DNA from 4 places in the Mesorhizobium sp. M1406 genome. Region 1 is predicted to be linked to each of the others. Evidence: riboswitches for the same ligand, from Rfam matches in the RefSeq annotation. Region 1 holds a riboswitch; each other region holds the start of a gene.
The links. Region 1 has a riboswitch for cobalamin ahead of NKH03_RS10010 (DUF1636 family protein). Riboswitches for the same ligand answer to the same signal wherever they lie in the genome.
Positions count from the first base shown of each region.

Region 2: another riboswitch for cobalamin. It lies ahead of bluB (5,6-dimethylbenzimidazole synthase); the one in region 1 lies ahead of NKH03_RS10010 (DUF1636 family protein).
Region 3: another riboswitch for cobalamin. It lies ahead of metE (5-methyltetrahydropteroyltriglutamate--homocysteine S-methyltransferase); the one in region 1 lies ahead of NKH03_RS10010 (DUF1636 family protein).
Region 4: another riboswitch for cobalamin. It lies ahead of NKH03_RS33340 (ABC transporter substrate-binding protein); the one in region 1 lies ahead of NKH03_RS10010 (DUF1636 family protein).

Region 1 is NZ_JAMYKW010000008.1:41,060-48,759, reverse strand. Features, by position in the region: gene NKH03_RS10020 (cobaltochelatase subunit CobN) at 1-3,010, opposite strand, end outside; gene cobW (cobalamin biosynthesis protein CobW) at 3,029-4,066, opposite strand; gene NKH03_RS10010 (DUF1636 family protein) at 4,063-4,497, opposite strand; cobalamin riboswitch at 4,536-4,739, opposite strand; gene NKH03_RS10005 (winged helix-turn-helix domain-containing protein) at 4,771-5,970, opposite strand; gene NKH03_RS10000 (NADH-quinone oxidoreductase subunit A) at 6,292-6,657, shown strand; gene NKH03_RS09995 (NuoB/complex I 20 kDa subunit family protein) at 6,648-7,229, shown strand; gene NKH03_RS09990 (NADH-quinone oxidoreductase subunit C) at 7,234-7,700, shown strand, end outside.
Region 2 is NZ_JAMYKW010000011.1:1,518-9,217, reverse strand. Features, by position in the region: gene NKH03_RS12225 (pirin family protein) at 1-454, opposite strand, end outside; gene NKH03_RS12220 (DUF2277 domain-containing protein) at 493-759, opposite strand; gene NKH03_RS12215 (exodeoxyribonuclease VII small subunit) at 869-1,120, opposite strand; gene NKH03_RS12210 (histone deacetylase family protein) at 1,124-2,050, opposite strand; cobalamin riboswitch at 2,172-2,352, shown strand; partial or broken gene bluB (5,6-dimethylbenzimidazole synthase) at 2,356-3,030, shown strand; gene NKH03_RS12200 (hypothetical protein) at 3,147-4,130, opposite strand; gene NKH03_RS12195 (TetR/AcrR family transcriptional regulator) at 4,472-5,080, opposite strand; gene NKH03_RS12190 (MFS transporter) at 5,201-6,424, shown strand; gene ribB (3,4-dihydroxy-2-butanone-4-phosphate synthase) at 6,469-7,569, opposite strand; gene aroC (chorismate synthase) at 7,685-7,700, opposite strand, start outside.
Region 3 is NZ_JAMYKW010000122.1:615-7,109, forward strand. Features, by position in the region: partial or broken gene NKH03_RS33885 (transposase) at 1-151, shown strand, start outside; gene NKH03_RS33890 (LysE family translocator) at 362-988, opposite strand; gene NKH03_RS33895 (dihydrodipicolinate synthase family protein) at 1,040-1,951, opposite strand; gene NKH03_RS33900 (M20/M25/M40 family metallo-hydrolase) at 2,154-2,327, opposite strand; partial or broken gene NKH03_RS33905 (IS6 family transposase) at 2,462-2,548, shown strand; cobalamin riboswitch at 2,656-2,856, shown strand; gene metE (5-methyltetrahydropteroyltriglutamate--homocysteine S-methyltransferase) at 2,952-5,297, shown strand; gene NKH03_RS33915 (hypothetical protein) at 5,730-6,065, shown strand; gene NKH03_RS33920 (helix-turn-helix domain-containing protein) at 6,130-6,459, shown strand.
Region 4 is NZ_JAMYKW010000109.1:925-8,624, reverse strand. Features, by position in the region: gene NKH03_RS33365 (ribonucleotide-diphosphate reductase subunit beta) at 1-359, shown strand, start outside; gene NKH03_RS33360 (hypothetical protein) at 350-598, shown strand; gene cobF (precorrin-6A synthase (deacetylating)) at 606-1,394, shown strand; gene NKH03_RS33350 (hypothetical protein) at 1,369-1,935, shown strand; partial or broken gene NKH03_RS33345 (cobalamin-binding protein) at 1,941-2,721, shown strand; cobalamin riboswitch at 2,824-3,021, shown strand; gene NKH03_RS33340 (ABC transporter substrate-binding protein) at 3,175-4,191, shown strand; gene NKH03_RS33335 (FecCD family ABC transporter permease) at 4,188-5,240, shown strand; gene NKH03_RS33330 (ABC transporter ATP-binding protein) at 5,237-6,001, shown strand; gene NKH03_RS33325 (pseudoazurin) at 6,012-6,449, shown strand; gene NKH03_RS33320 (class I SAM-dependent methyltransferase) at 6,500-7,264, shown strand; partial or broken gene NKH03_RS33315 (IS1380 family transposase) at 7,593-7,700, opposite strand, start outside.

The DNA.
Region 1 (7,700 bases):
CGATCTCCTCGCGTGCCGCCCAGTCACCGGAGGACAAAAGGTCCTCGACGCCGGCGCCGTACGTGCCGGGCGAGGTGCCGAAGATACGCGGACTGATCTTGCCGTCAGCGCGGGTTCTGGCCGCGAGCGGGTTTTCGGAATCCTCCTCGCCACGGACGGCAACGGCGTTGGCGGCGGCATCGATCAGCGCGATCTGGGTCGGGAACATGTCGCGGAACAGGCCGGAGATACGCCAGGTGACATCGACGCGCGGCCTGCCAAGCGTGGCCGGCGGCAGCACCTCGATGCCGGTAATGCGGCCGGTCGCCGAGTCCCATTGCGGCCGGCAGCCCATCAGTGCCAGGCCTTGCGCGATCTCTTCGCCGCCGGTGCGCAGCGATGCCGAGCCCCAGAGGTCGATGACCAGCGAGCGCGGCCAGTCGCCATGCGATTGCACATAGCCGCGCACCACCTCTTCCGCCGCCGCCTTGCCCAGATCATAGGCGGTCGGGGTCGGCATGGTGCGCGGATCCGACGTGAACAAATTACGGCCGGTGGGCAGCACATCGGAGCGCCCCCGCGCGGGCGCCCCGGCCGGACCGGCCTTGACGTGGCGGCCATCGAGCGCCGCTAGCAGCGCCATCTTCTCGGCTTGCGCACTTTGGCGGCGCATGGCGTCGGGCTCGTCCTCGGGGGCGCGGCCATAGATATGCAGCCCGTCCTTGATGGCGAAATCCTTGAGGTCGCAGAGCCAGGCGTCGATGCGGCGCAGCGCCTCGTCGGGCGCGTCGGTCCTGGCGACGCCGGCTTCGGAGGCGAGGCCGGTCTTTTGCGCGGTGTCGACGATCAGCTTGGCCAGACGGTCGCGGCGGCGACGGTCGAGCCCGTCGGCCTGGGCGTATTCGTCGACCAGCCGCTCGAGCTTGTGCTGATCCTCATCCAACCCGGCACCAGTCAGCGGCGGCGGCAAATGGCCAAGGGTGACGGCGGCGATGCGCCGCTTGGCCTGAGCCGCTTCGCCGGGGTTGGAGACGATGAACGGATAGATCACGGGCAGGGAACCGGTGACGATCTCGGGAAAACAGTTTTCCGAGAGCGCAACGGTTTTGCCCGGCAGCCATTCCAGCGTGCCATGGGCGCCGACATGGACCAGCGCATGAACGCCGAGCGATTTGCGCAGCCAAAGGCCAAAGGCGATCAGTGCATGGCGCGGCGGCAGTGTCGGGTCGTGGTAGTCGGCGCGGCGATCGGCGGCGCGGCCGCGGTCTGGGGCCAGCGCCACGGTGATGTTGCCGAAGGTGGCGGCGCGGAAGGGGAATTTGGCAGAGGTGTGCGCTTGAACACCCCCCTCTGTCCTGCCGGACATCTCCCCCGCAAGGGGGGAGATTGAGCTGTCATTGCTGCTTTCGCCAACTACGAACGTCGCAGAATGAGCGACGGCGGCGGAACTGCCAATCTCCCCCCTTGCGGGGGAGATGTCCGGCAGGACAGAGGGGGGTGCCTCGCGCAAACCTGTCTCGCCTTCAGCCTTGCCCCAAGCGGCTTCTACGGCTGTGATGGCCTCGGCGGGCAACTCTTTTGAGAACCCAACATAGTCTTCCAGCCCCAGCCCTTCGCCGCTCCGCGCCAGCAGCCCCAGCAACCCACGCGGCGTCTCCGGAATCCCCTCAACACCATAACCCTCCTCCCTCAGATCATGCAGCATGGCCAACACGCTGGACGGCACGTCGAGGCCAACGGCATAGCCGGTGCGGCCCGGGGCACTGGGATAGTCCGGAATCAGAATGGCCAGCTTGCGCGTCGCGCGGGGCGTCTCCCGTAGGCGGATAAAGGCCGCTACACGATCAGCCACCTGCGCCACGCGATCCGCTTCCGGCCGGTTGGCGAAGGCGCGGTGGCCGAGTGCCGGGTCGACCTCGCTCTCGCCCTTGAAGGAAATCGCGCCGGCGAGGATGCGGCCGTCGAGCTCGGGCAGCACGACATGCATGGCAAGGTCGGCGGGCGCCAGGCCGCGCTGGTTGTTCTGCCAGATGTCGCGGCGGGTGGTGGCGACGATGACCTGGAAGACAGGCACGCCGGCGCGGTCGAACAGGGTTTCGACGCCAGGTTCGGCACCGGAGGCGAAAGCGGTCGCGGTGATGATTGCCGCGGGCTTCAACGCGGCGAGCGCTGTTTCCACGAAGACAAGCGACGCCGGATCCTTCAGGCTGGAGACGAAGATGGGGACCGGTGCGATGCCGCGCTGGCGGAGCGCCTCAAACAGGGCATCGATGGGCGCGACATCAGCGGCGAGCAGCATCGAGCGGTAGAACAGGATCGGCACGACCTTTCCCTCCCCCTCGAGGGGAGGGTGGCCCGAAGGGCCGGGTGGGGTCGGTTCGACCGGACTCGACGCCTCTTTAAGTCGGCGCGCTGCGGAGAGGACACCACCCCCGGCCTGCGGCCGGACCCTCTCCTCGAGGGGAAGGGGGACGACGCCGCGTTCGGGGTCGTAGTAACCGGCTTTCGGCACTGCGACCGGCTCTGCTACGTCCGCATCGGATCCCGCCAACCTTGCCAGCCTCCGCACCAGCGCGCTCATATTCGCCGGGCCGCCCTCGCGGAAATAGTCGAGCAGGCCGTCGAGTTCTTCGCGCGGCAGCGTCGAGGCTTCGATCAGGCGCAGATCCTCGTCGCGGCATTCGCCGGGCAGCAGCGCCAGTTTTATGCCGCGCTCGCGGGCGGTCGAGGCAAGCTGGTCGCAGCCGTAGCGCCACCAGTCGTAGCCGCCGAGGATGCGGACGAGGATGATTTTGGCGTGGCGGGCGACGCTATCGACCCAGAGGTCGACGGACATGGGATGGCGCAGATCACGCAGGGCGGCCAGCCGCATCGAGGGCAGGCGGCCGGCATCGGCCTTCCACGCGGCCGCAAGGCCTGCGAGATCGCTGTCGGTGAAGGACAGGGCCACGATATCCGCCGGCATCTGCCGCAGATCGACCGGCTCGGCGAGGTCGTCGAGCGAGGCGGATGTCGTGGTTAGGATGTGCATCGCGACCCGTGTCCGAAATCAGCCGGCGAGTATACGCTCGATAGCCGGGCGGTTCAGCCCCTTGAGGCCGATGACGACGAGGCGCGAGCGGCGGTCGTCCGTGGCGGTCCAGGCGCGGTCATAGTAGTGGTTGACGCGCGGTCCGACGGCCTGCAGCAGCAGCCGCATCGGCTTGCCGCCGACCTCGACGAAGCCCTTTACGCGCAGCACGTTTTCTTCCTCGGCGGCGGTGGCGACGCGCTTTGCCAGTTCATCGGGATTGGCGATCGAGGCAATGTCGACGATGAACGTGTCGAAGTCGTCATGCTCATGGTCGAATGCGCCGTCATGATGGGACTTGCGGTTTTCGATGTCATCCTCGACGGCCAGACCCAGGCCGAGCAGCACCGAGGGATCGACCTTGCCGTGCGACGTCGGCACGATCTTCACCGCGCGAGCGGAGTGTTCGTTGATGATGGCATTGGCGCGGGCGGTGCCGGCTGCGTCCATCAGGTCGCTCTTCGACAGGATGATCAGGTCGGCGCAGGCGATCTGGTCCTCGAACACCTCCTCGACCGGATCGTCGTGATCGAGCGTCTCATCCTGGGTGCGCTGCGCCTGCAAGGCATCCATGTCGTTGGCGACGCGGCCGTCGGCCAGCGCCGGGCCGTCGACCACGGCGATCACACCATCGACGGTGACGCGGCTCTTCACGCTTGGCCACTGGAAAGCCTGGACCAGCGGCTTGGGCAGCGCCAGGCCCGAGGTCTCGATCAGGATATGGTCGACCCTCGGCGTCAACGCCAGGATCTGGTCGAGCGCCGGGACGAAGTCGTCGGCGACGGTGCAGCAGATGCAGCCATTGGCCAGTTCGACGATGTTTTCCTCCGGGCAGGTATCGATGCCGCAGCCTTTCAGGATCTCGCCATCGATGCCGATGTCGCCGAATTCATTGACGATGATGGCAATACGCTTGCCGCCGGCGTTTTCCAGGAGATGGCGGACCAGCGTCGTCTTGCCGGCGCCGAGAAAGCCGGTGACGACGGTGCACGGAACACGGGAGACGGAAACTGTCATTTCAAGTCCTTCAGCATGTCGAGGGGAGGGATGCGGGCAACGAGGCCGCGCTTCAGGCTGTCGGGACGGCCGCGCCACGGGATCAGGCCGTCGGTCGAGGTGGCGAAGAGCTTGGCGCCGGTAACGAGGTCGGCGCCGCTGGTCGCGGTCAGGTCACCGAAGACATAGCTCCAGCAGCCGTCGCGCAGGATGGCGGCGCTGAGACGTCGCTTGCAATTGCCGAGGCATTCAACGCCGCGGACACGAATGTTGTCGCCAGATGCGGCGCGGCGCGTGTCGTCCGCCAGCAGTTCGCCGGCGCGAGGATGGGCGTCGGAGCCGGTCTCGTCGCGACAGGAGGCGCAGACGATCACGGTGACGCCGGCCAACGCATCATCATGCCCGGACGAAACATCCGCTGTGCCAGCCGAAAAACTGCTGTCGTGGTCCAAAGATCGGCTCCTTGCCCGGAAACCCGCCGGGCGATCGGATTCTATAGTCGCGGACGGCAGGTCTCCTGGCTCGCGGGTCATCGCCTTGGTAGCCGCCTTCCCGGGACCATCCCAGTGGCTTTCGGCCTTGGCTCTTCGCTTACAGTTGCGGGGACAGCCGCGGATTTGGGACAGATATCCCTCACCGCATTCCCTCTTGGCTCCTCTCGTTGAAGAGAAGAGACCGTCTCGACCGGGATTTAGGCTTTTGCGGGTAGCGGTGTCAACGCGAGCTTACGACACGGTTAGGTCGGCCAACGCCGGACCCAAGTCACCGGCGGACGTCACTTCGATGTGTTCGAGGCCGAGCCAGCCCTGCATCTGCTTCAATTCCTCGAACAGTTCGACGGCGGTCCGCGGCGGCGCGTTGGGCTCGGCGTAGGCGGCGTGGACGCGCAGGACGCCGGCCGGCCGGTCGGCCTTGAGATCGACGCGCGCCACGATCCTGTCGCCGAGCAGGAACGGCAGGACGTAATAACCGTATTGCCGCTTGTCGGCCGGCGTGTAGATCTCGATGCGGTAGTGGAAGTCGAACAGGCGCTCGGTGCGCGACCGCTCGAAGACGACCGGATCGAACGGCGCCAGCAAGGCTCGGGCCTCGACCTTGCGCGGCAGGCGGGCGTCCCGGTGAAGATAAGCCGGCTTGTCCCAGCCTTCGACACGCACCGGCAAAAGCTCGCCTGTTTCGACCAGTTCCTCCAGCCGGCCCTTCATGTCCGCCGGCGACAGCCGAAAGTAGTCGCGCAAATCGCCTGATGTCGCGATGCCGTGGGCGCGGGCCGAAATGCGCAGCAATTCGCGGTGCGCGTCCTCGGCGGCCGGCACCGGCAGATCGAGGATCGCCTGCGGCAGCACACGCTCGGGCAGATCATAGAAGCGTTCGAAACCGCGACGGTGCGCAGTGGTGATGCGCCCGGCCCAGAACAGCCATTCGAAGGCATGCTTGGAGTGGCTCCAGCCCCACCAGCCGCCCGAGCCCTTCTGGCCTTCGAGCGCGGAAGCGGCGATCGGGCCGCGATCGGCGACATGGCGGTAGATCTCTTCGATATAGGCGGCGTGTTCGCGGCCCCATTTGGCGAGGCCCAGATACATCTCATCGCCGCGCTCGGCCCGTTCCATGCGCCAGCGCATCAGCGGGTATGTCTCGACCGGCAGGAAGGAAGCCTCGTGCGCCCAGTATTCGAACACCGTGCGCTTGCGCGTCACGGCCGCGTTGTCGAGCAGAGCGAGCGGGTAGGGGCCAAGGCGCGAATAGAGCGGCATATAATGGGCGCGCACCACCGCGCTGACGGAATCGATCTGCAGCAGGCCGGTGCGGGCCAGTACCCGGGCGAAGTGCCGGCGGTTCGGCGTGCCGATTGGGCGGGGATCGAGAAACCCTTGGGCGGCAAGCGCGATGCGCCGGGCCATGGGGAGCGAAATCTTTTCCTTCATGCAGGCGTCACTCTGAGGGCGATTTGAGGGGGTGATTCCGGCCGATGCTAGCAGGGTTTTGGCGGCAACCATGTCAGGAGAGAAAAGTGGAGTAAAAAGCGAAGGAAATCAAACAAGAGCGGATCGGACCAGTTTGCCGCGATATGCCGTCCAGGTCGGTCTTTTGAACAAGGTTTGACTTGCTTCGCTGGAAGTGCTGCGCTAACCCTCGCCGCGTTGCAGCATAGGCCCTTAAAACGGTTCAGCGGTTAAACTGTCACGCTTCCGCATTAGGGTCCGGTGCTGTAATCAACGTGGATTGGCGCCAACGGAAAGCCGAGCATGAACGCACTCTTGAGCTCATACCTGCCCATCGTCCTATTCATCGGCGTGGCGCTGGTTGTCGGCCTGGCGCTGCTGGCCGCGCCCTTCCTGGTGGCCTACCGCAATCCCGATCCCGAAAAGCTCTCCGCCTACGAGTGCGGTTTCAACTCGTTCGATGACGCCCGCATGAAATTCGACATCCGCTTCTACCTGGTGTCGATCCTGTTCATCATCTTCGACCTGGAAGTGGCCTTCCTGTTTCCGTGGGCTGTGTCGTTCTCGAAGATCGGCATGCTCGGCTTCTGGTCGATGATGGTGTTTTTGGCGGTGCTGACCATCGGCTTTGCCTATGAATGGAAAAAAGGAGCGCTGGAATGGGATTGAACGATAGTTCAGGCACCCTCGTCGCGCCGAAGCCCAAAGGTATCATCGATCCCAATACCGGCCAGCCGGTAGGGGCGGACGATCCCTTCTTCCTCGAGATCAACAATGAGCTGGCCGACAAGGGCTTTCTCGTCACCTCGACCGAGGCACTGATCACGTGGGCGCGCAGCGGTTCGCTGATGTTCATGACCTTCGGTCTTGCCTGCTGCGCGGTCGAGATGATCCACACTTCGATGCCGCGCTATGACAGCGAGCGCTTCGGTGTCGCGCCGCGCGCGTCTCCGCGCCAGTCCGACATCATGATCGTTGCCGGCACACTGACCAACAAGATGGCGCCGGCGCTGCGCAAGGTCTACGACCAGATGCCCGAGCCGCGCTACGTCATCTCGATGGGCTCCTGCGCCAATGGCGGCGGCTACTACCACTATTCCTATTCGGTGGTGCGCGGCTGCGACCGCATCGTGCCGGTCGACATTTATGTGCCCGGCTGCCCGCCGAGCGCCGAAGCGCTGCTTTACGGCATTCTTCTCTTGCAGAAGAAGATCCGCCGCACCGGCACGATCGAACGGTAAATCCATGACCGCATCCCTGAGTGAACTGTCGACCTATCTCGGCGAGAAGCTGATCGACCGCGTGAATGACGCTGATATCGCCTATGGCGAGCTTACCATTCACGTCGAGCCGCGCGATCTGGTCGAGGTGATAACCTTCCTGCGCGACGATGCGCGCTGCCAGTTCATCTCGATCATCGACGTCTGCGGCGCCGACTATCCGTCGCGGGCCAAGCGCTTCGACGTCGTCTACCATCTCCTGTCGCCGAAGCAGAACGTACGCATCCGCGTCAAGGTGCAGGCCGACGAGGAAACCATGGTGCCGTCGATCACCGGCGTGTTCCCCGGCGCCGACTGGTTCGAGCGCGAGGCCTACGATCTCTACGGCGTGCTATTCTCCGGCCATCCCGATCTGCGCCGCCTGTTGACCGATTATGGTTTCGAAGGCCATCCGCTGCGCAAGGATTTCCCGCTGACCGGCTTTGTCGAAGT
Region 2 (7,700 bases), on a different contig from region 1:
AAACCGGGGCTACTTCTTCCTTGCCGTCCGGCAGCGCCAACCAGGTCTGCAAGCCGGAAATCGACATCGGTGCGCCGCGCAGTTCTTCGGGGGTGCGCTCGGAATGGACGATGCCGCGGCCGGCGGTCATCAGGTTTACGTCACCGGGCTGGATGACCATTTCGGTGCCGAGTGAATCGCGATGCCTGATCCTGCCGTCGAACAGATAGGTGACCGTCGACAGGCCGATATGCGGATGCGGACGGACATCGAGCGCCTGCCCGGCGCGCAGGATAGCCGGGCCCATCCGGTCGAAGAAGATGAACGGTCCAACCAACCGCCTCTTGGCGGTCGGCAGGGCGCGGCGCACCTGAAAACCGCCAATGTCCTTGGCATTCGGGATGACCATAAGCTCGATCTGGTCGCTGGCGAAGGCGTCGCCGACTTCAGGGTCTTTCCCCGGGAAAAAGCTCATGAACTCTCCTCGTCAGCGCCAGAGGCAGCCTGGACGTATCAGGAAAACCGGATCGCCGATTTCGCCCTTAGTTTGGCCGCCACTTCTTCGCGATTGCGCGGATGCTGATGGGTTTCGAGTGAATCAAGCAGTTCGCGCGCCGATGCCGCGATGGCTTCGACCGCGTGGTCGAAGGCATGCTGATTCTGCTTCGAAGGCCGCGTCGTTCCGCTCAGCTTGCGGACGAACTGAAGTGCCGCGTCGCGGACTTCGTCGTTGGTAGCGGGCGGATCAAAATTGAACAGGGTCTTGATGTTTCTGCACATCGCTTCCGTATCTCCTCTTGTCCTGGAGCGCTTTCAATCGGGACGCGTTCTATCCTCGATCATGATCATGTCCAAAAGCCGGTGAGGCAAGACCACCGTTCGGACCGCCTCAATCCGCGTCAAGCGGCTCCGTTCCGACCGGCTTGCCATCGCGCGACAGCCTGATCTTCTCGACCTTGTCCTCGGCGGCCTTCAGCAGCCGGTCGCAATGCGCTTTCAGTGCCTCGCCGCGCTCATAGATCTTAATCGACTGGTCGAGCGGCACGTCGCCACGCTCAAGATCATCGACGATCTTTTCGAGTGCGTCGAGTGCCTGTTCGAAGCTCATCGCCTTGACATCTTCGTTGGTCTCACCGGCCATCATTCATCCTTTCATCAGTCGCCCGACATGGGCGGCGACCGAAAATGCCAATCCCTGCAGATCGTAGCCACCCTCGAGCAGGCTGACGAGCCGGTTGCCGCTGTGACGCGCGGCGCGCTGCATCAGCTGGCCGGTCGCCCAGTCGAAATCGTCCTCGGTCAGGTTGATCTCGGCCAGCGGATCGCGGTGATGCGCGTCGAACCCGGCCGAAATGATGATCAGATCGGGCGCGAAATTGTCGAGCGCCGGCAGCACGCGCGACAGGAAGGCATCGCGAAACACCTCGCTGCCGGTCTGCGGCGCCAGCGGTACGTTGACGATGTTGCCGGCGCCGGTTTCGTTCTTCGCGCCGGTGCCGGGGTAGAGCGGCATCTGGTGCGTCGAGCAATAGAGCACCGACGGATCGTCCCAGAAAATATCCTGCGTGCCGTTGCCGTGATGCACGTCCCAGTCGACGACGGCAACCCGCTCGACACCATGCTTCTTCTGCGCATAACGCGCCGCGATCGCCGCGGTGTTGAACAGACAAAAACCCATCGACGTGGTTTTTTCGGCATGGTGGCCGGGCGGCCGAGCGGCTACGAAGACATTGTCGGCGCGGCCTGCAAAGACGTCGTCGACGGCGGCGTTGGCCGCACCGATCGCGGTGATCGCCGCCTGCCAGCTCTTCGGGCTGGCGGTGGTGTCGGCGTCGATGCGGGCGATTCCCTCGTCGGGAATGGCGGCGCGCACGCGGGCGACGAAATCGGCGGGATGGGCATAGAGGATGGTGGCCTCGTCGCCTTCCGGCGCCTGGATACGATCGAGCGCGGCAAAAGCTTCGTCGTCCAGCACGCGCTCGATGGCGCGCAGGCGGTCCGGCCGCTCGGGATGGCCGGGCGGCGTGAGGTGCTCAAGGAAGACTGGATGGGTATAGAGACGGGTAGCCATCGTCCTAATCTAGTGACCCGGATCGACAAAGGCCATGCACGGGCGGCCGATGATTGGGGAAAATCGCGCCTGCGTCCATTCGCGTCGCTGCAGGCATTGGCGTCGTCCGCGCTTCGGAGTAAGGTCGGTGGCACTGCCTGGTGCCCGCCGCAAGCGGGAGAATCGGGAACACGGTTGAACTCCGTGGCGTGCCCAACGCTGTAAGGGGGACCGCGCCGGTATGTGCCACTGTCGATGACGGGAAGGCACCGGACGCGGGTTGATCCCAAGCCCAGAAGACCGGCCTGGCAGGCATCGTCATCCGCATGGTCAGGCGGATGGCATTGATTGCAATCGCAAGGGGACAAGCGATGCCGGAAACCATGACCGTTCTTGTTGGCGACGGATTTGAGCAGAATGCGCGCGATGCGGTGTATCGCGCCATGTTCACGCGGCGTGATGTGCGCAGCCACTTCCTGCCCACCGCGCTCGACGATGAGGTGCTGGCGCGGCTGCTGCTTGCCGCTCATCACGCGCCGTCGGTCGGCTTCATGCAGCCTTGGAATTTCATCGTCATTCGCGATGCCGAACGACGGGAAAAGGTGCGCGACCTGTTCCTGGCGGCGCGCGAGCAGGAATTGCCGGCCATCGAGGAAGAGCGCCAGGCGCTCTACCGCAAACTCAAGCTGGAAGGCATTTGCGAAAGCGCGCTCAACATCTGCATCACTTGCGACCGGCAGCGCTCGGAAGGTTCGCCGCTGGGACGCTGGCACAATCCGGAGATGGACCTCTACAGCACGGTCTGCGCGGTGCAGAATTTCTGGTTGGCGGCGCGCGCCGAAGGCGTCGGTGTCGGCTGGGTCAGCATCATCGAGGCGCAAGCGCTGAAAGGCCTGCTGTCAATTCCGGAGCATGTGACCCCGGTCGCCTATCTCTGCGTCGGCCGTGTCTCGGAGTTCGCGCCAAAGCCGGACCTTGAAACGCATGGCTGGGGACGGCGGCTGCCGTTGCCGGAACTGATCATGAGCGAGGTTTTTTCCGGGCAAGGTGAAGCGTTGCTCAAATCGACCGTGGCGCGCCTCAACACCGTTGCTGCCACGCCGGCGAGCCTCGCCGATCAGCTTGTCGCGCCGGCCGTGCCCCAACGCGAGCCGCCGAAGGAGGCCAGCGCCTTATCCTTAAGCTCCCTAAACTTCGACGACGCCTCGGCCAGCCGGGCATCCCAGTCGGGATCGGGCACCTGGCCGGCGATGGTCTTGAAATAGACCTGCATCAGGCAGGCGATGGCGAAGGGTTCGATGAACGCCGCCTTGAAAGCCCAGGCGAAGACGATGGCGAGCACGAAGGCCCAGCCGGCGAGTTGGCCGGGCATCAGGAAGAGAATGGCGCCGGCAGGCGCCAGCATCAGCAGGAAGATGACGAAGGACACGCCCCACATGATGACCGCCAGCCAGACGGCGTTCTTGACCATGACCTTGCCGTTCTGGGCATAGAGCACGACGCCCTGGCGCGCCGTCTCGAACGGCGAGGACGAATTGATGCGGATGTTGTAGCCGAGGATGATCTCGTCGACATAGGTCAGGGACAGGCGGATCACCGTGTTGATGAAGGAGATCAAGCCGCCCAGGCCCGGGATCGGCAGGAAGGCGGCGATGCCGCCGATGAGGCCGGTGATGGCGCGGATGGCGCCCTTGACCAGTTGGTCGACGACGAAAAGGATGTTGGCCTCCGCGAAACGCTGGGTGACGATATCCTTGGCGTAGGCGATCTGGTCCTGGCCGCCGGGAATGTCACGGCCGTCGATCAGATGGACCATGACGGCGATGTGGCCGGCCTTGACGACATAGAGGATGTATTCGCGGATCCAGTAGACGGCGATCGAGACGATGCCGAAACCGACCACCCCGCCCCACAAGGCAAAGGACATCGGCCCGTCGGGATCGGTGGAGATGTGGCCGACGCCATAGCCGACGCTAGCGCCCGTGCCGGTCGCCATGATGTAGGCCAGCGTGATGCCGAAATAGACGATCATGCGAAAGACAATGAACGGCCAGGTCCGCATCATTATGGACACCGACCCGCCGATATCGAAATCCCACATGCCCCGAATCTCCCCCTCAGAGGTGGTGAAAGAGGATGGACCCAACCCGGCGATTGTCAATTGCCGGGTTGGCGCCCGGGCAACGAACTCGGGTTAACGGGTTTCCTTCGCAGCCTTCGCCGGCGCGTTGGCTGACGGAGCATCAACCGAAAAACCCGCCTGTGCGGCGGGTCACTGGCGCAAATCAGCACCATGGACGAATATGTACCATAGCTGAGGTCATGGAATCAAGAAAAAATTCCTATCGTGAAAGCTGCCGGCACCGCCGAACTGGCTGTCGTAAGGTCTTTTATTAACCTGAGTTCGAAGCCCTACCGTGGCGCCGGGCCACCGATGGGATTTCAGTTCGATTGCGAACCCGGCTTTTTGAGCAGGCCTTCGAGCAGTTGCTTGAACGCCGTCACCACTTTCTTCGAGGTCGCTTCGGGGTCGTTCGAATTGGCGATCCGTTGCGCCGCCTGGCTGCTCGCGCCGTTGATCAGCCGCGAGGCCGTTTCGGGGTCGAGGCTGGAGACGACGACTCCCTCCTCCTGCAGCGCCGTCAGATGGCTGGTCATTGAAGCGATGCACGCATTGGCGTTCGGCCATTGTGCCGGATCCCCGAGAACGGCCGGGCCATCCCGGAACATGATGCGCTGGATTTCCGGCTCAAGCGCCATCTCGATATAGGTCGTGCATTCGTCGACAAAATGCTGCCAGCGGGTCGGCGCTCTCGACGCGACCTCATTGATGCGTGCCGCCATCTCGCCGTCGATTTCGGCGATAACCGCCTGCAGCAGTCCCTTCTTGTCGCCGAAGTGATGATACAGCGCGCCGCGCGTCAGCCCGGCTGAGGCAGTGAAGTCATCCATCGAGGCTTCGGCATAGCCGACCGTGCCGAAGGCATGGCGGGCGGCCGCGATCAGCTTGGCGCGCGTCTCGGCAATCATCTCCTTGCGAGGTTTGTGCATGGCTCTGGCCCTACCAACATACGTGCCGTATGCCAATTGACATACCCGGCGTATGCTTTATTTGATATTCATACGCACCGTATGTAATTGTCGAATCGTGCTTTGTCGAGGAACCAACCCATGCAAAATCCCTATGCGGAGATCTTTCGTGCCCCCGGAACCAAGGGCTTTGCCGCCGCAGGCTTCATAGCGCGCCTACCGATCGCCATGGCGCCGATCGGCATCGTGGCAATGCTGTCGCAGACGCGCGGTGAATATTGGCTGGCCGGCGCCGTCGCCGCGACATTCGCGCTCGCCAACGCTTTCCTCGCGCCGCAGATATCAAGACTGGTGGATCGCCTTGGCCAGACGCGGATCGTAGTGCCCACCACCATCATTTCCGTGTTGGCCTTCGCCGTCCTGATGGCAGCGGCTAATCAGGACTGGCCGGTATGGACGCTGTTCGTGTCGGCACTGCTGGCTGCCGCGATGCCCAGCATCCCGGCAATGGTGCGCGCGCGCTGGACCGATATTTTCCGCGGGCGGCCGCAGATGAACACCGCTTTCGCCTTCGAGTCGGCAGCCGACGAGCTGGTCTATATCGCTGGGGCATCGCTGTCGGTGGGCCTGAGTGCCGCCCTGTTCCCGGAAGCGGGCATGCTGGTGAGCACCTTGTTCCTTGCCTTCGGCTCGACCGCCTTCATCCTGCAGCGCTCGACCGAGCCGCAAGTGCAACCGGTGGAACAGGGCTCTAGCGGCTCGGCAATCCGCCTGCGGCCGGTGCAGATCCTCACCTTCGCCCTGATCTTCATCGGCGCGACGTTTGCAACGACCGAAGTAAGCACGGTGGCGATCACCAAGGAGCTTGGCCAACCGGGGGCCGCGAGCCTCGTCATCGGCGTCTATGCGCTGGGATCGTTCGTGTTGGGCATCGTCGTCGGCGCGCTCAACCTGAAAGCGCCGCTGCAACGCCAGTTGGCCATCGCAGTCGCCCTCGTCGCGCTCGGCACGCTGCTGCCGCTCACCGCCGACACCGTGCCTCTGCTGGCGCTGACCGTATTCATCAGCGGCGTGGCGATCTCGCCGACCTTCATCACCGCCTTCGGCCTGATCGAGCGGCATGTGCCGGAAGCGATGCTGACCGAAGGCATCACCTGGGTGATGACCGGGATCGGCGTCGGCATGGCCATCGGGTCCTTCGCCGCCGGTGCGGTGGTGGACGTGTTCGGCGCCCAGAACGGGTTCTGGGTCTCGGTGGCTTCAGGCACAATCGCACTGGCCACCGTGCTGCTTGGGCAGCGCAGCCTTGCCACTCAGGAGTGCGAACTGGACGGATGCGAAGCCACCGCGATTGCGGCGGAATGATCGACGGGCGCCCGGTTTGAAACCGGGCTCTGTCGGCCGGAGGCTCAGAGAATCTCGGTCTTGGCGATATGGATGCCAAAGCCCTCGAGGCCGACATAATGGCGTTCGCGCGAGGCGATCAGGTTGATCGAGGAAATGCCGAGATCCTTGAGTATCTGCGCGCCGAGCCCGATCTCGCGCCACTCGTTTTCGCGGCGGCGCGCCTCTTCGTGATCCTCGCGGTCGCCGCTCGCCGGCCGCTTGCGCTCCTGATGGGCGACGCCGACGGAGCCTTCGCGCAGATAGACGATGACGCCGCGCCGGCGCTCGCCCATCGCCTTCATGATGGCGTCGAGCCGGTGGCTGGTGCCGAACACATCCGTCACGACATCTTCTGAATGCAGGCGCACCGGCACGTCCTCGCCGTCGCGGATGTCGCCGAAGACAATCGCGACATGATGCATGGAGTCCCAGGGCAGCGTATAGGTGAAGACCTGCGCCTTGCCGCCGAGCGTGTCGATTTCGGAGCAGGCTACGCGCTCGACCAGCGTCTCCTTGCGCTGCCGGTAGGCGATGAGATCGGCGACCGAAATCTGCTTCAGGCCATGCTCCTGGGCGAAAGCCTGCACCTGCGGGCCGCGCTTGACGGTGCCGTCATCATTGACCAACTCGGAAATGACGCCGACCGGCGGCAGGCCGGCGAGCTTGCAGAGATCGACCGCGGCTTCGGTATGGCCAGAGCGCATCAGCACGCCGCCCTCGCGCGCGATCAGCGGGAAGATGTGGCCGGGCCGGACGAAGTCCGAGGCGCCGACATTGCCGTTGGCAAGGTTGCGCACGGTCAGCGTGCGGTCGTCGGCCGAAATGCCTGTAGTCGTGCCATGCTTGAAATCGACGCTGACGGTGAAAGCAGTGGTGTGGGCCGAATCATTGTCGGCGACCATCGGCTGCAAGTTGAGCCGCTTTGCTTCCTCGCGCGGCATCGGCGTGCAGACAATACCGGACGTGTGGCGGACGATGAACGCCATCTTTTCCGGCGTGCAGTGGACGGCGGCGACGATCAGATCACCCTCGTTCTCGCGCCCGTCATCATCCATGACGACAACGATCTCGCCGCGTTCGAAAGCGCGCAGGGCTTCGACGATTTTCTTCTGGTCGTAAGGCATGAAAAACTCGCTTCGCTCGTAGGGAGTAGGGAGTAGGGAGTAGGGAGTAGGGAGTAGGGAAAAGACTGTCTCTGTAGACAATCCAACATACTGCCTACTGCCTACTGACTATTCCCTATTCCCTTCCTGTC
Region 3 (6,495 bases), on a different contig from region 1:
CCGGTTCCCGATCACAGGACGCTAAGCCGCCGGCGCAGATATGGAAACGATCGGCCAAGCGGCAGCGGCATCCCGAGGACGGTCCACTGCATGTGCTGATCGATAGCAGCGGTTGAAAGTCTACGGCGCAGGCCAATGGCTGGAAGACAAGCCGAAACGGCCGTATGTTCCCATTTGTGCAGGCTTTTTCCAGGATGTCCCTTGCCATAGTGCCTTGCGTCGCAGCGTTGGCATCGACGATTATGCGTCCGATAGCGGGCAAAGCGTTACGTGTCATCTTCGCTCAGACGGGTCTATACAATTGCGATAGACCCCGGGAGTGATGGGGGCAATCCCGATCGCGCTTGGCCGGGTGGCCCCGTCAAGACAAGATCCATGGTCCGATAGTGGCATAAATCAGCCGAACGTCTGCGATGACAAAAAAGGCTGCGAGAACGCCGTCGATCCATCGCTGCGCTTTCTGATAGACACGCGAAACCGATGGGAGCGAAAACACGATCGCGTATCCCCCGAAAATCACCACGGCCAGAAACGCACACCCCAGCATGATGACAAAGGGCATGTAGACGGGCGTACCCGGCTGCAACCCGAGAGAAATTGTTGCAATCCAGCCCATGATGGCCTTCGGATTGGCGATATGCAGGGCGATCCCGCGCCGATAGATCTTGCCCAACTCCGTGCGGGACAGCGCCGCCTCCGGCGTTGCAGAAAGGTCTTTCCCGGCAAGCGCGGAGCCGGCAAACCGTGCACTGAGATAGAGCAGATAGCAGCCTCCGATGAACTGGATGACATTGAGAGCACTCGGCCAGGCTTTCAATACCGTTGCAACGCCGGTCGAGGCGAGCACTGCCCACATCCAGGAGACAGAGACGACGCCGGCAGCCAGTGCAAGCGCTGCGACACGGCCCCGGCTCATGGCAGTATTCATGATGGCAAGATTGCTCGGCCCTGGACTGGATGCGGCCAGAATGTAGGCCGAGAACGCCATTATCAGGGGAGTGCCCTGCCCACCGAGGGATCGATGATCATGGCTATCTGCTCATCTGAATAGGCTGATCACATCGGCTGGAAGCTGCTTTAGCACTGCCAAAACCTCTGACCGCGCGTCCTCGGAAAGTGACCTGATGGGCAGGGGAGGTGAAGCATGGCAGATCTCCAATGCCTCCGCCAAAGCATAGACAACCCGCAGGCTGGAATACCGTTTAAACAGAGCCCAGAGCGGCTCGAGGCTGGCATTGATCCTGCGCGCCTCGGCCGCATCGCCCCTTTGTGCAGCCCTGACGATCTTCAAACAGGCATCGGGAAGAAGTCCGCCAATGACACTGTACCAGGTATCCGCACCTGCAATCATCGCCTCGGTGCACTGCGCGTCTCCACTGTAGCCGATCGAAAAGCCGTCTGGCACCTGTGAGCGCTGGTCCTCCAGATGGCGCTGGGTTTCGGCCGGACCAAAACCGGGGTTTTTGATGGCGACGATCCCGGGCACCCGAGACAGCCTTTCGACCAAGGCGGATGAGAAACGAAAATGCGTTGTTCCGGGATTGTCATAGATGCAAATCGGCAAACCGGATTCCAATGCGACTGTTTGGAAATGCTCGAACACTTCATCCTCGGTCAGAGGTGCGTACGACACTGCAGACAGCAAGCCGGCTGTCGCACCGATCGCTTTGGCATCCTTGGCATGTTGCACCGCTTCGTCCGTCCTCAGCGCTCCAATCCCGACCAACAAGGGAATATCAGCACCGACTTTATCGGTGGCCGCCTCAATTGCGCATTGGCGCTGTTGGCGCGACAGGAACATGTAACTGCCCGTGCTTCCCAACAGGCCGATAGAATCGACCTTTGCCTCCATCAAGCGCGCAAGAAGTTTTTCCAATGCGGGCTCATCGATATTACCGCCGCGATCAGCGGGGGTGATGGGAAACGCGGACAAACCGCGCAGGAAAGTCATGTGTCTCCAACTCTTTGGCCGTTGAACTGTAAGCCGACGGTCCGGCGTTGATGTCATTTACATTGCCAACTGGCCTTGGATATAGCGCCAGTTCTCGTCAATGTTGCCAGTCCAGTTAGCTTTTGGCGATGCGAGGTCCGGCCTCGCAAAGGGGGGAGGCGCGGGACTGTTAAATCTTTCCGACTTGGAATTCACGCTAACGTCATGCGAAATGATCTCTTGCAAGATTGTAGAAAAAAGCGGCGCCACGTACGAGGATGTCATCGTTGAAGTCATACGTCGTCGAGTGCAGCCCGGAACTGTCACCGTTGCCGATGAGCAAATAGGCACCGGGGACCTTGTTCAGCATGAACGAGAAATCTTCGCTGAACATCATGGTTCTGTCGCAAACTTTCGGAAAACGCTTTGAGATGAGATACTTATACTTACCGCCTGAATGACGCTTAAAAACCTTATCGGGACACAGTCGGGCCTTGCTCTTTGGACCGGGCCGCCGGAGCTGCTGGAGCGCGCTTCAACCGGCGCAAGCGTGCGGTCGGCAGCAAGTGGCATATGGACGAGACGTACATCAAGGTCCGCGGCCAATGGATGTACGTCGGCAAAGGGCGGACTGAATATTTCAGAATGAAGACAAGGTGTAAAAGAGCGAATACATAACGACATAAACATTTCGTTATGCGATATTGACAAAGTGCGGACCGCTGTGATTGTCTGCGGGTTGTGGTTCTCCGCACGGCGCTGCCGGAGCGGAGCTAAGAGGGAAGCCGGTGCGATGCCGGCGCTGCCCCCGCAACTGTTAGCGGCGAGCCAACCCCACTCATGTCACTGAGGCGAATACCCTCGGGAAGACGGGTAGAGGCTATGACCCCGCGAGCCAGGAGACCTGCCACGGCGAATTACGTCCACGGGCGGGGTGTCTCGGTGGCCGCTGCAACCCGGCGTTGGTGCCGGCCTGCTAGCGCCTTCCTTGTCACCGACGCCCCAACCATCGGGGTATGACATGACTGTCTCTCAGCAAATTCCTGTAGCAACGCTCGGCGTGCCGCGCATCGGTCGTCGGCGAGAACTGAAATTCGCGCTTGAAAGTTACTGGTCCGGAAAATCTTCCGCCGCCGCCCTTCTCAGGACGGCGAAGGCGCTCCGTGCCGCTAGCTGGGAGGAGCAGCACGATCGCGGCGTGTCGAGAATCCCGTCGAACGACTTCTCGCTATACGACCATGTGCTCGACACCGCAGCCATGGTCGGCGCCGTTCCATCCCGTTACGGCTGGAATAGCGGCGAGGTCCCACTTGACATCTACTTCGCAATGGCGCGCGGCAACCAGGGTCAGACGGAGGGTTGTGGACACGCTGGTCACCAGCAGGCGGCTCATGGGCCTGATGTAACCGCGATGGAAATGACCAAGTGGTTTGACACCAACTATCACTACATTGTGCCGGAACTCGACGATGATCAGACGTTCGCCCTCTCGTCAACGAAACCGGTCGATTACTTCCTCGAGGCTAAAGCTCTCGGCATTCACACACGCCCAGTCATCCTTGGACCCATCACCTTCCTCAAGCTGGCGAAATCGCCTGCCGAAGGGTTCGGTCCCATCGCGCTCCTATCGCGGCTGCTGCCCGTCTACGAGCAACTTCTGCAGAGGCTGAAGCTGTCGGGAGCCGACTGGGTGCAGATCGATGAGCCAGCGCTTGTCCTCGATCTGAACCCGAACGAACGAGCTGCGTTCGAATTCGCCTATGGACAGCTGTCGAAAGCCGCGCCCGAGCTGAAGATCATGCTGGCTACGTATTTCGGGCCGCTGGGAAACAATCTCGAAACCGCGGTTTCTCTGCCCCTGGCTGGGCTGCATATTGATCTCGTGCGCGCTCCCGAGCAGCTGGAAACGGTGGGTCGGCTCGCTCCGAAGGATCTGGTGCTCTCGCTTGGCTTGATCGATGGCCGCAACGTCTGGCGTGCGAACCTGCCCGCCATTCTCGACCGCATCAAATCGATCGTCGCCGGCTGGCCCTTGGACCGCGTCGAGATCGCGCCTTCTTGCTCGATGCTGCATGTGCCGATCGACCTGCGCATGGAGACGGAACTCGACGCCGACATCAGCTCGTGGCTCGCCTTCGCAGCCCAGAAGACCGACGAATTGGTGTTGCTGGCCCGGGCCCTGTCCCAAGGCAGAGATGCGGTGGCTGGCGCGTTGAAAGCGTCTGCCGAGGCTGCCGCCACGCGCGTGACATCCACGAGGATCCATGACCCGCTTGTTCAGGGGCGGATCGCCAGCATTGACGATAGCATGAAGCGACGAGAGAGCGCTTTTGCCGAGCGCTCCAGAGTCCAAGCCGGCTCACTCGGGCTGCCGCCGTTCCCGACGACGACCATCGGGTCCTTCCCGCAGACGCCGCAGGTACGCAAGGCGCGGGCCGCTCATGCGAAGGGCCAGCTGAGCTATGTCGACTACGAGACGTTCCTGAAGAAGGAGATCGAGGCTGCAATTCGCTGGCAGGAAGAGATCGGGCTGGACGTGCTGGTGCACGGTGAGTTCGAGCGAAACGACATGGTACAGCATTTCGGCGAGCAGTTGTCCGGCTTCGCGCTCACCCAGCATGCCTGGGTACAAAGCTATGGGTCGCGCTACGTGCGTCCCCCCATCATTTTCGGCGACGTATCGAGGCGCAATCCGATGACAGTGCGCTGGTGGCAATTCGCCCAGTCGCTTACGGAAAAGCATGTTAAGGGAATACTCACAGGCCCAGTGACCATTCTCAACTGGTCTTTTGTTCGCGACGACGTACCCCGCTCCGAATCCTGCCGCCAGATCGCGCTCGCCATCCGCGACGAAGTGACGGATCTCGAAAGGTCCGGCGCAAGGATAATCCAGATCGATGAGGCCGCGTTTCGCGAAGGATTGCCACTGCGCCAGTCTGACTGGAAAGTCTATCTCGACTGGGCTGTCGAATGCTTCCGGATCGCTTCAACGGGTGTAAATGACGCGACTCAAATCCATACCCACATGTGCTATTCGGAGTTCAACGAGATCATCGACGCGATCGCTGAAATGGATGCGGATGTCATTTCGATTGAGACCTCGCGCTCGAAAATGGAGCTGCTGGACGCCTTCATGAGCTCCAAATATCCGAACGAAATCGGTCCCGGAGTCTATGACATTCACTCACCACGCCTCCCGGGAGTCCGTGAGATTTCGGATCTCGTCATGCTTGCCCGCCAGCGACTGTCGGATGCCCAACTGTGGGTAAACCCGGACTGTGGCCTCAAAACACGTAAATGGGAGGAGGTCCGCCCTGCCCTCATGAACATGGTCGCTGCAGCACGTGCGCTCCGGGAGAAAGCGTAGGCCTGATGCTTCTCCTTCCTCACCATGACGTGAGTTGCGGGCTGCCGCATGTCGGCCGTAAATGTGCCAATACGCGATCACATCCTTTGAAATAAGTCACTCGAGCGAGAATGAGCACTTCCCTTCGGCACGTAATCGCGCAGGAAATATCCATTTGGACGATACGCTTTAATATCGGCTCCTTCGGAACATACAGGCCGCGCCGCTCGGAAAATCGTACATGCGTCTTTCTTAAACTAGACCGCCTGTCGCGTTCGCTCAGGTGGCGACCTGCGCGTCTGTCCGCTTCACCAGTCGATTAGCGCAGACTACGGGTCGAGGTGGCAGGATTCGGATGTTGCCAGCGTCCCGCCAATTCGGAAAATCCGTAAGGCCTTGACCCTCGCCAGCGCCCGACTTAGCTTCTATAAGCAACTTGCGTAGGGATCTGGTGTGCAGCCCGATGACATCGAACTCATCCTGGACGCGGATATTTCGGAGGACCCATGCCTCCTCTTTGACGTGGTCACGCCCGATGGCGTGCTTCAGCTCTTGGGCAACGTGGAGATGGGCAGTAATCATCTTGTCGTCCGTGACCTGCATATTGGGGGCGATGCCGAGGTCCAGTGGGGATGGTCCAAATTACGCAAGCTCGGTCGAGTGATCGCGGAGAAGCTTAATGTCGACTACATCGAAATTCGGGTGCGAACCCGGGACGTCGTCCTGGTGTCGTCAGGCTTCTCCCGTCCGACTGAGCCTCAGTTTTCTTCACGGCGCGAATACTCCTGAGGCCGCCCGGATTCTCGTCAAGAGACAGTTGCCACTGAGGACGGCCCACGCGATACTCACGGAGATGGTCGATCACGGCAAGGCGTTCGTGACGGTTCCTTGCGTCGACGACCTATTGGCACTGAAGAATGAACTGTCGTCCGCAGGCGTGATCGCGAAGGTTCATGCGCCGCGGCCGATAAGTGTTCGCGAAGTCCGGGATCGCACGAAGCTCTCTCAGGAGGCATTCTCGGTGAGGTATGGCCTCGATCTGGCAACGCTTCGAAACTGGGAGCAAGGTCGCTCGAAACCGGATGTAGCGGCGAATACTCTCCTTTGGACCATCGCCCGGAATCCGGAAGCAGTCGAAGAATCGCTGGACATGGAGGACGGAGTGGCTCCCCCATCGCCCTAAGGGGGGCCGGTCAGGTTGTGTGCGTCAAGTTCTGCA
Region 4 (7,700 bases), on a different contig from region 1:
ATCTGAACTTTGGCATTGACGTCATCAACCAAATCAAGATCGAGAACCCGCATCTCTGGACCGCGGCGTTCCAGGACGAGGTTCGCGGTATGATCAAGACGGCGGCCGATCTCGAGGCCTCGTATGGCAGGGACACGATGCCGCGGGGATTCCTTGGGCTGAACGCGGCTCTGTGCGAGCAGTACATGCACTTCATTGCGAACAGGCGCTGCGCGCAACTCGGCCTTTCCCCGGTGTTCGCGGAGGTCGAAAATCCGTTTCCATGGATGTCGGAAGCCATGGACCTGAAGAAGGAGAAGAACTTCTTCGAGACCCGGGTGATCGAATACCAGAACGGTGGAGCGCTGGCATGGGACTGAGTGCCGAGCATCATGTTGCACGCCGTCCGATAGCGGGCCTGCCGCAGGCGGAGGACGTATTCGTATCCTGGCTGATGGCCCAGCCCGAAGGTTCCGATCTTGCCGCGGCCGCGGACATCGAGATCCGTCGTCTTGACCGATACGAAGGACGGCATCCAGGCCCGCAGAAGCTGGCCGAGCTGTTTCGGGAGTTCCAGCGCTGCCTGAGCGCAGACCCCGTCGCCGAAGCGACCCAATGAGCGCAAGGTGCTCATCATAGGTATCGGCGCCGGCAACCCGGACTTCGTCACGATCCAGGCGGTCAACGCCATGAACCAGGTGGACGTGTTCTTCATCCCCGACAAGGGGATTGAGAAGGATGAGCTGGCGCGTGTCCGGCGCGAGATCCTCGAACGTCATGTTCGGGATCGGCCATTCCGAACGGTCGAATTCAAGGCGCCGGAGCGCAAGCGAACCGGCGAATATGAGGTGGACGTTTCGGATTGGCATGACGATGTCGAGGCGGCTTACAGCAAGCTGATCATGGAGGAACTCGATGCCTCCGAAACCGGGGCCTTTCTGGTCTGGGGCGATCCGACGCTTTACGACAGCACAATGCGCATTTTGGACCGGCTGAAGGAGCGCGGAGAGTTCGAACTCGACTACGAGGTACTTCCCGGAATCAACAGCATTCAGGCACTTGCCGCGAGACACAAGGTTGCCTTGTGCAATATCGGCCGGTCGATTCTGATCTCGACCGGCCGGACGATGGCGGAGGGTTTTCCCAACAAGGTCGACAGCGTCGTCATCATGCTGAATGCGGAGAAAGCGCTCCGCGCCGTCGACGGTGATCTCGACATTTACTGGGGAGCTTACGTCGGCATGCCCGACGAAGTACTGGTCGCGGGAAAGTTCAAGGAGGTGATCGACGAGATCGAGCGTATCCGCGAAGAGGCGCGGTACGTCATCGTCCGGTTCTTCGCAATGACGACGTTGAAGCGCCCGGCGCTCCGCATTATGATCTGCGATCATGAGAACCACCACCACGATACATGACAGCTCGACCAGCGCACGCCAGAGCGTTTGGGTGGTTCTTGTCGTTGCTCTGAGCATTGTCTTCAGCCTCGCGCTCGCCTGCGCCACGCCGTTTGCGGCAATCGCGACGGTTGCCGGCGCCAACATGTCCCGCCGGGGAGCGCTGCTGCTGACCAGCATCGCGTGGTTGGCAAATCAGGCGGTCGGCTACGTGTTTCTCGGCTATCCGACGACATGGGACAGCTTCGCCTGGGGTGCAGCTATCGGCATCGCGGCTGCCCTCGCGACAGGTGCGGTGCTGTTGTTGCGCGGCCGGATCCCCTCCGAACTTCTGACGCTCCTCGCCGGCTTTGTGCTCGCGTTCTTCGTCTACGAGCTTGTCCTGTTCGCGGCGACAGCGATCCTTCCATCCGGGGAGGATGCATTCTCGCTTGAGGTCATTCTGCAGATCCTCTGGCCGAATGTGCTGGCGCTGGCCGGCCTGACGCTGCTGCACAAAGCTGCTCTTTCTGTTGGCCTTCTTTCACGCCCGGCGCCTGTTGGCGACGGCGCTCTTGCCTGAGGGCGATGAGCTTTCCTCCAGAGCGGATCGTCTGCCTGACCGAAGAGACGGTCGAGACGCTCTATCTGCTGGGCGAACAGGATCGGATTGTCGGCGTGTCCGGCTATGCCGTGCGGCCCCCGCAGGTAAGGCGGGAGAAGCCCGCGTTTCCGCCTTCACATCCGCCGACATTCCGAAGATCGTCGCGCTCGAGCCCGATCTCGTCCTGACCTTTTCCGACCTTCAGGCTGATATTGTCGCCGCTCTGATCCGCAAAGGTGTTGCGGTCCACGCCTTCAAAAGCGTGACATCGCGGGCATCCTCGCAATGATCCAGACGGTCGGAGCGCCTGTCGGCGCGACGGCGAAAGCCGACGGCTTGGCGGTAGGCTACGACCAACGCCTTGAGCACATCAGATCCGCCACCAGGGGCAGGAAGCGGCCGCGGGTCTATTTCGAGGAATGGGACGAGCCGCTCATCAGCGGCATCGGCTGGGTCTCGGAACTGATCGAAGTCGCTGGCGGCGATGATATCTTCCCGCAAAAAACGAAAGCCAAGGCGGCCAAGGACCGGGTCGTCACGCCAGAAGAGGTTATTGCTGCTCAGCCCGACATTGTCCTGGATTCCTGGTGCGGCAAGCGGGTTGTGGCGGAGAGGATCAGAGCGCGGCCGGGCTGGGACCGGATTCCTGCCGTGCGCGACAATCGCATCGTCGAGATCAAGTCTCCGCTCATACTGCAGCCAGGGCCTGCGGCACTGACGGATGGGCTCGACGCCATCATCGCAGCCCTATCCGGCATTCGATGAGTTGGCCGATCCTTTCTGCTTCAATGCGGCGACACGCATCGCAAAGGGCAACATAGCTCAAATCTAGATATGGCCATGGCCGCTTGATCAAGGCAGCGCGATTGGCTACGAGGGAGTGTCGGTTTCCGCAAGGAAATAACAGGGAATTCGGCGCGGTCTTCTTCGGCCGCGAAACGAAACTGCCCCCGCAACTGTAGGCGGCGAGTCCATCTCGATCATGCCACTGGGATTAGCCCCCGGGAAGGCCGAGACGGACGATGACCCGTCAGTCAGGAGACCTACCGACGTCTGTAACTGAACGCGCCGGGCGGGGTTGTCCGGGGAGGTTGTCGATGTCGTTAGCCACACCTGAGGTGCAGCCGCATCATGTCCTTACGGGCATGAGCTCGATCATTGTCGTCCTGGCCCCAGTCCTCCGATCCCCGCCATCAACCGATCGGAGATCTTCGCGCCATGACTGTTTCACGCCTGGCACTCGCTGCCTCTAGCTTTGTATTCTTCACGGCCGCCGCCGGGGCCGAACCGACCAAATATCCGCTGACCCTCGAGAACTGCGGCGAAACGCTGACCTTCCAGAAGGCGCCCGCCTCGACTGTCACGGTCGGACAGGCGGCGACCGAGGTGCTCTATTCGCTCGGCCTCGGCGACAAGGTTACCGGCACCTCGGTCTGGTTCAACGAGGTGCTGCCGGAGTTCAAAGAGGTCAACGACAAGGTCGAACGCCTGGCCGACAACGATCCGAGCTTCGAAAGCGTCGTTGCCAAGAAGCCGGAACTGGTAACCGTGCAATTCATTTGGCACGTCGGACCGGACGGCATCGTCGCCACGCGCACGCAGTTCCACGATGTCGGTATCCCGACCTATGTGCTGCCGGACGACTGCGTGGCGAAGGACAACACGGTCGGCGTCGACGGGACGCGCAGCGAGCTCTTCTCGACTGCGTCCATCCATCAGGGCGCGCGAGAACTGGCGCAGATTTTCGACATCCAGGACAAGGGCGAGCAACTCGTCGCCAGCCTGACCGAACGCGAAGACAAGGCGATTGCGGAAGCGAAGGCGCTCAACCTCAAGGACGTCTCGGCCGTGTTCTGGTTCTCCAGCGCCGAGATGGACATCGATCCCTATGTGGCGGGACGCAAGGGCGCTCCCGCCTACATGATGGACAAGCTCGGCATCAAGAACATCATCGAGTCCGACGAGGAGTGGCCGGTGGTCGGCTGGGAGACCATCGCCAAGGCCAACCCGACGTTGATCGTGATCGCCAAGATGGATCGCCGGCGCTTCCCCGCTGACGACTATGAGAAGAAGCTGGAGTTCCTCAAGACCGATCCGGTCGCCAGCCAGATGGAGGCGGTGAAGAACAACCGCATCGTCGTCATGGACGCGCACGCCATGGACGCGACCATCCGCACCATCGCCGGCATCGAGGTGCTGTCAAAGTCGCTCAAGGATTCCGGACTGGCCCAGTGAGCCTGACCGCCTCGCAAGCGATCTACGTCTCCCGGCTCGGCCGGGGGACGCTCTGCTTCGCGGCGCTCCTCGCGGCGGTGCTTGCCGGCACCTGCATCGGCGAGACGCCGATCCCTGTCTCGACCGTCGTACAGATTTTGGTCAACAAGATCCTTGGTTCGGCATACGTACTCGACCCGATCGACATGGGGATCATTTGGAACTATCGCCTGCCGCGCGCGATCATCGCGGCCTGTTGCGGATCGGGTCTGGCAATCTCGGGCATGGTGTTGCAGTCGCTGCTGCGGAATGCACTTGCTGACCCGTACCTGCTGGGGATTTCCGCAGGAGCCTCGACCGGCGCGGTTGCGGTGACGGTCGCCGGCCTGGGCGCCGGCGCGATTTCGATGTCGCTCGGCGCCTTTGTCGGCGCTGTTGCGGCCTTCACCCTGGTGGCGATGCTGGCGCGGGCGGCCGGCGGCAGCGTGACGCGTCACGGTACCGGTCAGATCGTCCTTGCGGGCATCGCCGGATCGCAGCTCTTCAATGCGCTGACATCCTTCATCATAACCAAATCCGCCAATGCCGAACAGGCGCGCGGCATCATGTTCTGGCTGCTCGGCAACCTGAGCGGCGCCCGGTGGCCGGATGTCTGGCTGGCGGTGCCGATTGCGCTGGTCGGATTGGCCGCCTGCATCTGGTTTGCGCGCGCCCTCGACGCTTTCGCATTCGGAGCGGAATCGGCGTCGTCTCTCGGCGTGCCGGTCCGCACCGTGCAGGTGATCCTCATTGGCATCACGGCGCTCGTTACCGCCGTCATGGTCAGCATTGTCGGATCGATCGGCTTCGTCGGTCTCGTCATTCCCCATGCCGCGAGGTTCCTGGTCGGGGTGCGGCACGGCCGGCTCGGGCCAACGACGGCGCTCGTCGGTGCAGCATTCCTCATCGCCGCGGACGTGCTGTCGCGCACCATCATTCCTGGACAGGTGCTGCCGATCGGCGTCATCACGGCACTGGTCGGAGCGCCGGCCTTTGCGCTGATCCTGATCCGTGGGCGGCGCACGCCATGATATTGGAGACGCGCAATCTCGGCTGGTCGGTTCGCGGCAAGCCGATCGTTTCGGGCGTTGATCTCGTCGTCCATGAAGGCGAAACACTCGGTCTCGTCGGACCGAATGGCTCCGGCAAGTCGACGCTGATGAAACTGCTGGCAGGCATCCGGCAACCCACGTCAGGCGATGTTCGCATCAAGGGTGAAGCGCTTCGCGCGATGCCGCGTCGCGCCGCCGCGCAAACGATCGCCTTCCTCGAGCAGCAGGCCGAAACGACGGAAGCTATCACGGTGAAGGATGCGGTCGAGCTTGGCCGTACGCCTCGGCTGACCCCGTTGCAACCATGGTCGGCTGAAGACGATCGCATCGTCTCGCAGGCACTTGTCGACACCGACATGGAAGGCTTCGAACGGCGTTCCTGGGCAACCCTGTCTGGTGGGGAACGCCAGCGTATCCATCTTGCGAGGGCACTGGCGCAGCAGCCTCAGATCCTGCTTCTCGATGAGCCGACAAACCACCTCGATATCCAGCACCAGCTCTCGATCCTGGATCTGGTCGCAAAACTGCCGGTCACATCGGTTGTCGCGCTGCACGACCTGAACCAGGCGCTCTCCTGCGATCGCGTCGGCGTGCTGTCCGGTGGCCGACTCGTTGCGCTGGGTCCAGCGCACAAAGTGCTGACCGTCGAGCGGATTGACGCGGTGTTCGGCGTTCGCGCAAGCCTCCTCACCGACCCGACAGACGGCATGCACATGTTCCGCTTTCATGCAGCTTCCTGAAAGGAAACCCATGCACTTACGAATTCTCACCTTGCTCTTGTCGCTAGCAGCGTCGTCGCACGCCTATGCCGAGATGCACGAAATCAAGATGCTCAACCGCGGAGCCACCGGACCGATGGTCTACGAACCGGATTTCGTGCGCGCCGAGCCAGGCGACACAGTGAAGTTCCTGAATGCCAGCACAGGCCACAATGCGGCGACGATCGACGGCATGGTTCCCGAGGGCTACGCCGGCTTCAAGGGCAAGATCAACGAGGAGATCGCGGTCACGCTCGACCAGGAAGGTTTTTACGGCATCAAGTGCTCGCCGCATATCGGAATGGGCATGGTGATGATAATCCGGGTCGGCGAAACGGCACTTCCCGAGAGCTTTCACGCGGCAGATGTTCCCGCCCGCGCTCGCAAACGCTTCGACGAAATCCTCGCGCGAAACGGCTTCGCCCGCTGAGCATGAACCATCCAGCTACTCATCGTGAAAACTTCCATCTCAAGGAATCAATGCGGGCCTACTGGTCGGAGCGGGCCAAGACGTTCGATGATGCCTTCGGCCACGGCATTCTTTCGCCGGATGAGTTCAGAGCCCGGCAGAAGCCGATTCGAGACACGCTCGGCGCAAAACCTTTGCGGGTGCTTGAACTGGCGTGCGGGACCGGAGAGATCACCAAGCTCATTCACGATCTCGGTCATGACGTCACCGCGCTGGATTTTTCTGAGGCGATGCTCGATGTGGCCAGAGCCAAGCACGCGGGCAAGCCGCGGCTGCGCTTCCTGCTCGCCGACGCCGAAAACACAATGGAGCCGGACGAATGCTACGACGCGATCATCTGCCGCCATCTCGTGTGGACATTGCTCGAGCCGGAGCCGACGTTCCGCGAATGGAAGCGACTGCTGACTCCGGGCGGGAAGCTGGTCGTCTATGACGGCGACTGGTCAAAGCCGACATCGGTTGGACGGATCGCGGCTTCCCTGGTCGCCGCGATCGACCGGTTCTTCGGCGCCGATCCCTACTATGACGGCTCCTTGAGCGAGCGGCATGCGGAGATCATTCGCGCATTGCCATTCGCCGGCGGCCTCCATTACGAGGCGCTGGCGCAGATGCTCGAGGACGCAGGTTTTGTAAGCGTTTCCAGGATATCGCATGCACCGATCGCGAAGGCACAAAGACGGACCGCAAACCTGCGCAATCGTCTCCGTACCCATGTCTATCGCCGCTTTATTTTGACCGCGTCACGGCCTATGGAGATGCAGACCGGGTCAGATTGATGCCCCGGACTAGATCCCGTAGATCGCGACGGGATGAAGCATCGACATAATCGGCTCTTGCAGGTCTTCGCGCCAATCAATGGCCCGGTGCGTCGTCGTCTGCCGCTTCGTCGGCAACCAAATCGTGAAAACGCCGCCACGCGCAACAAGGAATGACGGATGAATCGAGGTGGGAACCCTAGCCCGGATATCTCACACTGTCTTTTGGCGTAGGTCTGAAGCGGGGATTTTACGAGCGCGTGAGTTGCAGGCAAGGGCTGTCGCCGCGCGAAGCGGTGGTTGTGGTTCGGCGATATCCTTGTGTTGACGGGAGGGTGGATCGGGGCGCTCAGATGGCGGCTGCTGGTAATCGGGCGTAGGTCAGGGCCCACTCGCGCCGGAAGGGGCAGGCCGAGTTCATGGCCAGCCTGATGCGGCGCACCGAGACATTGACCAG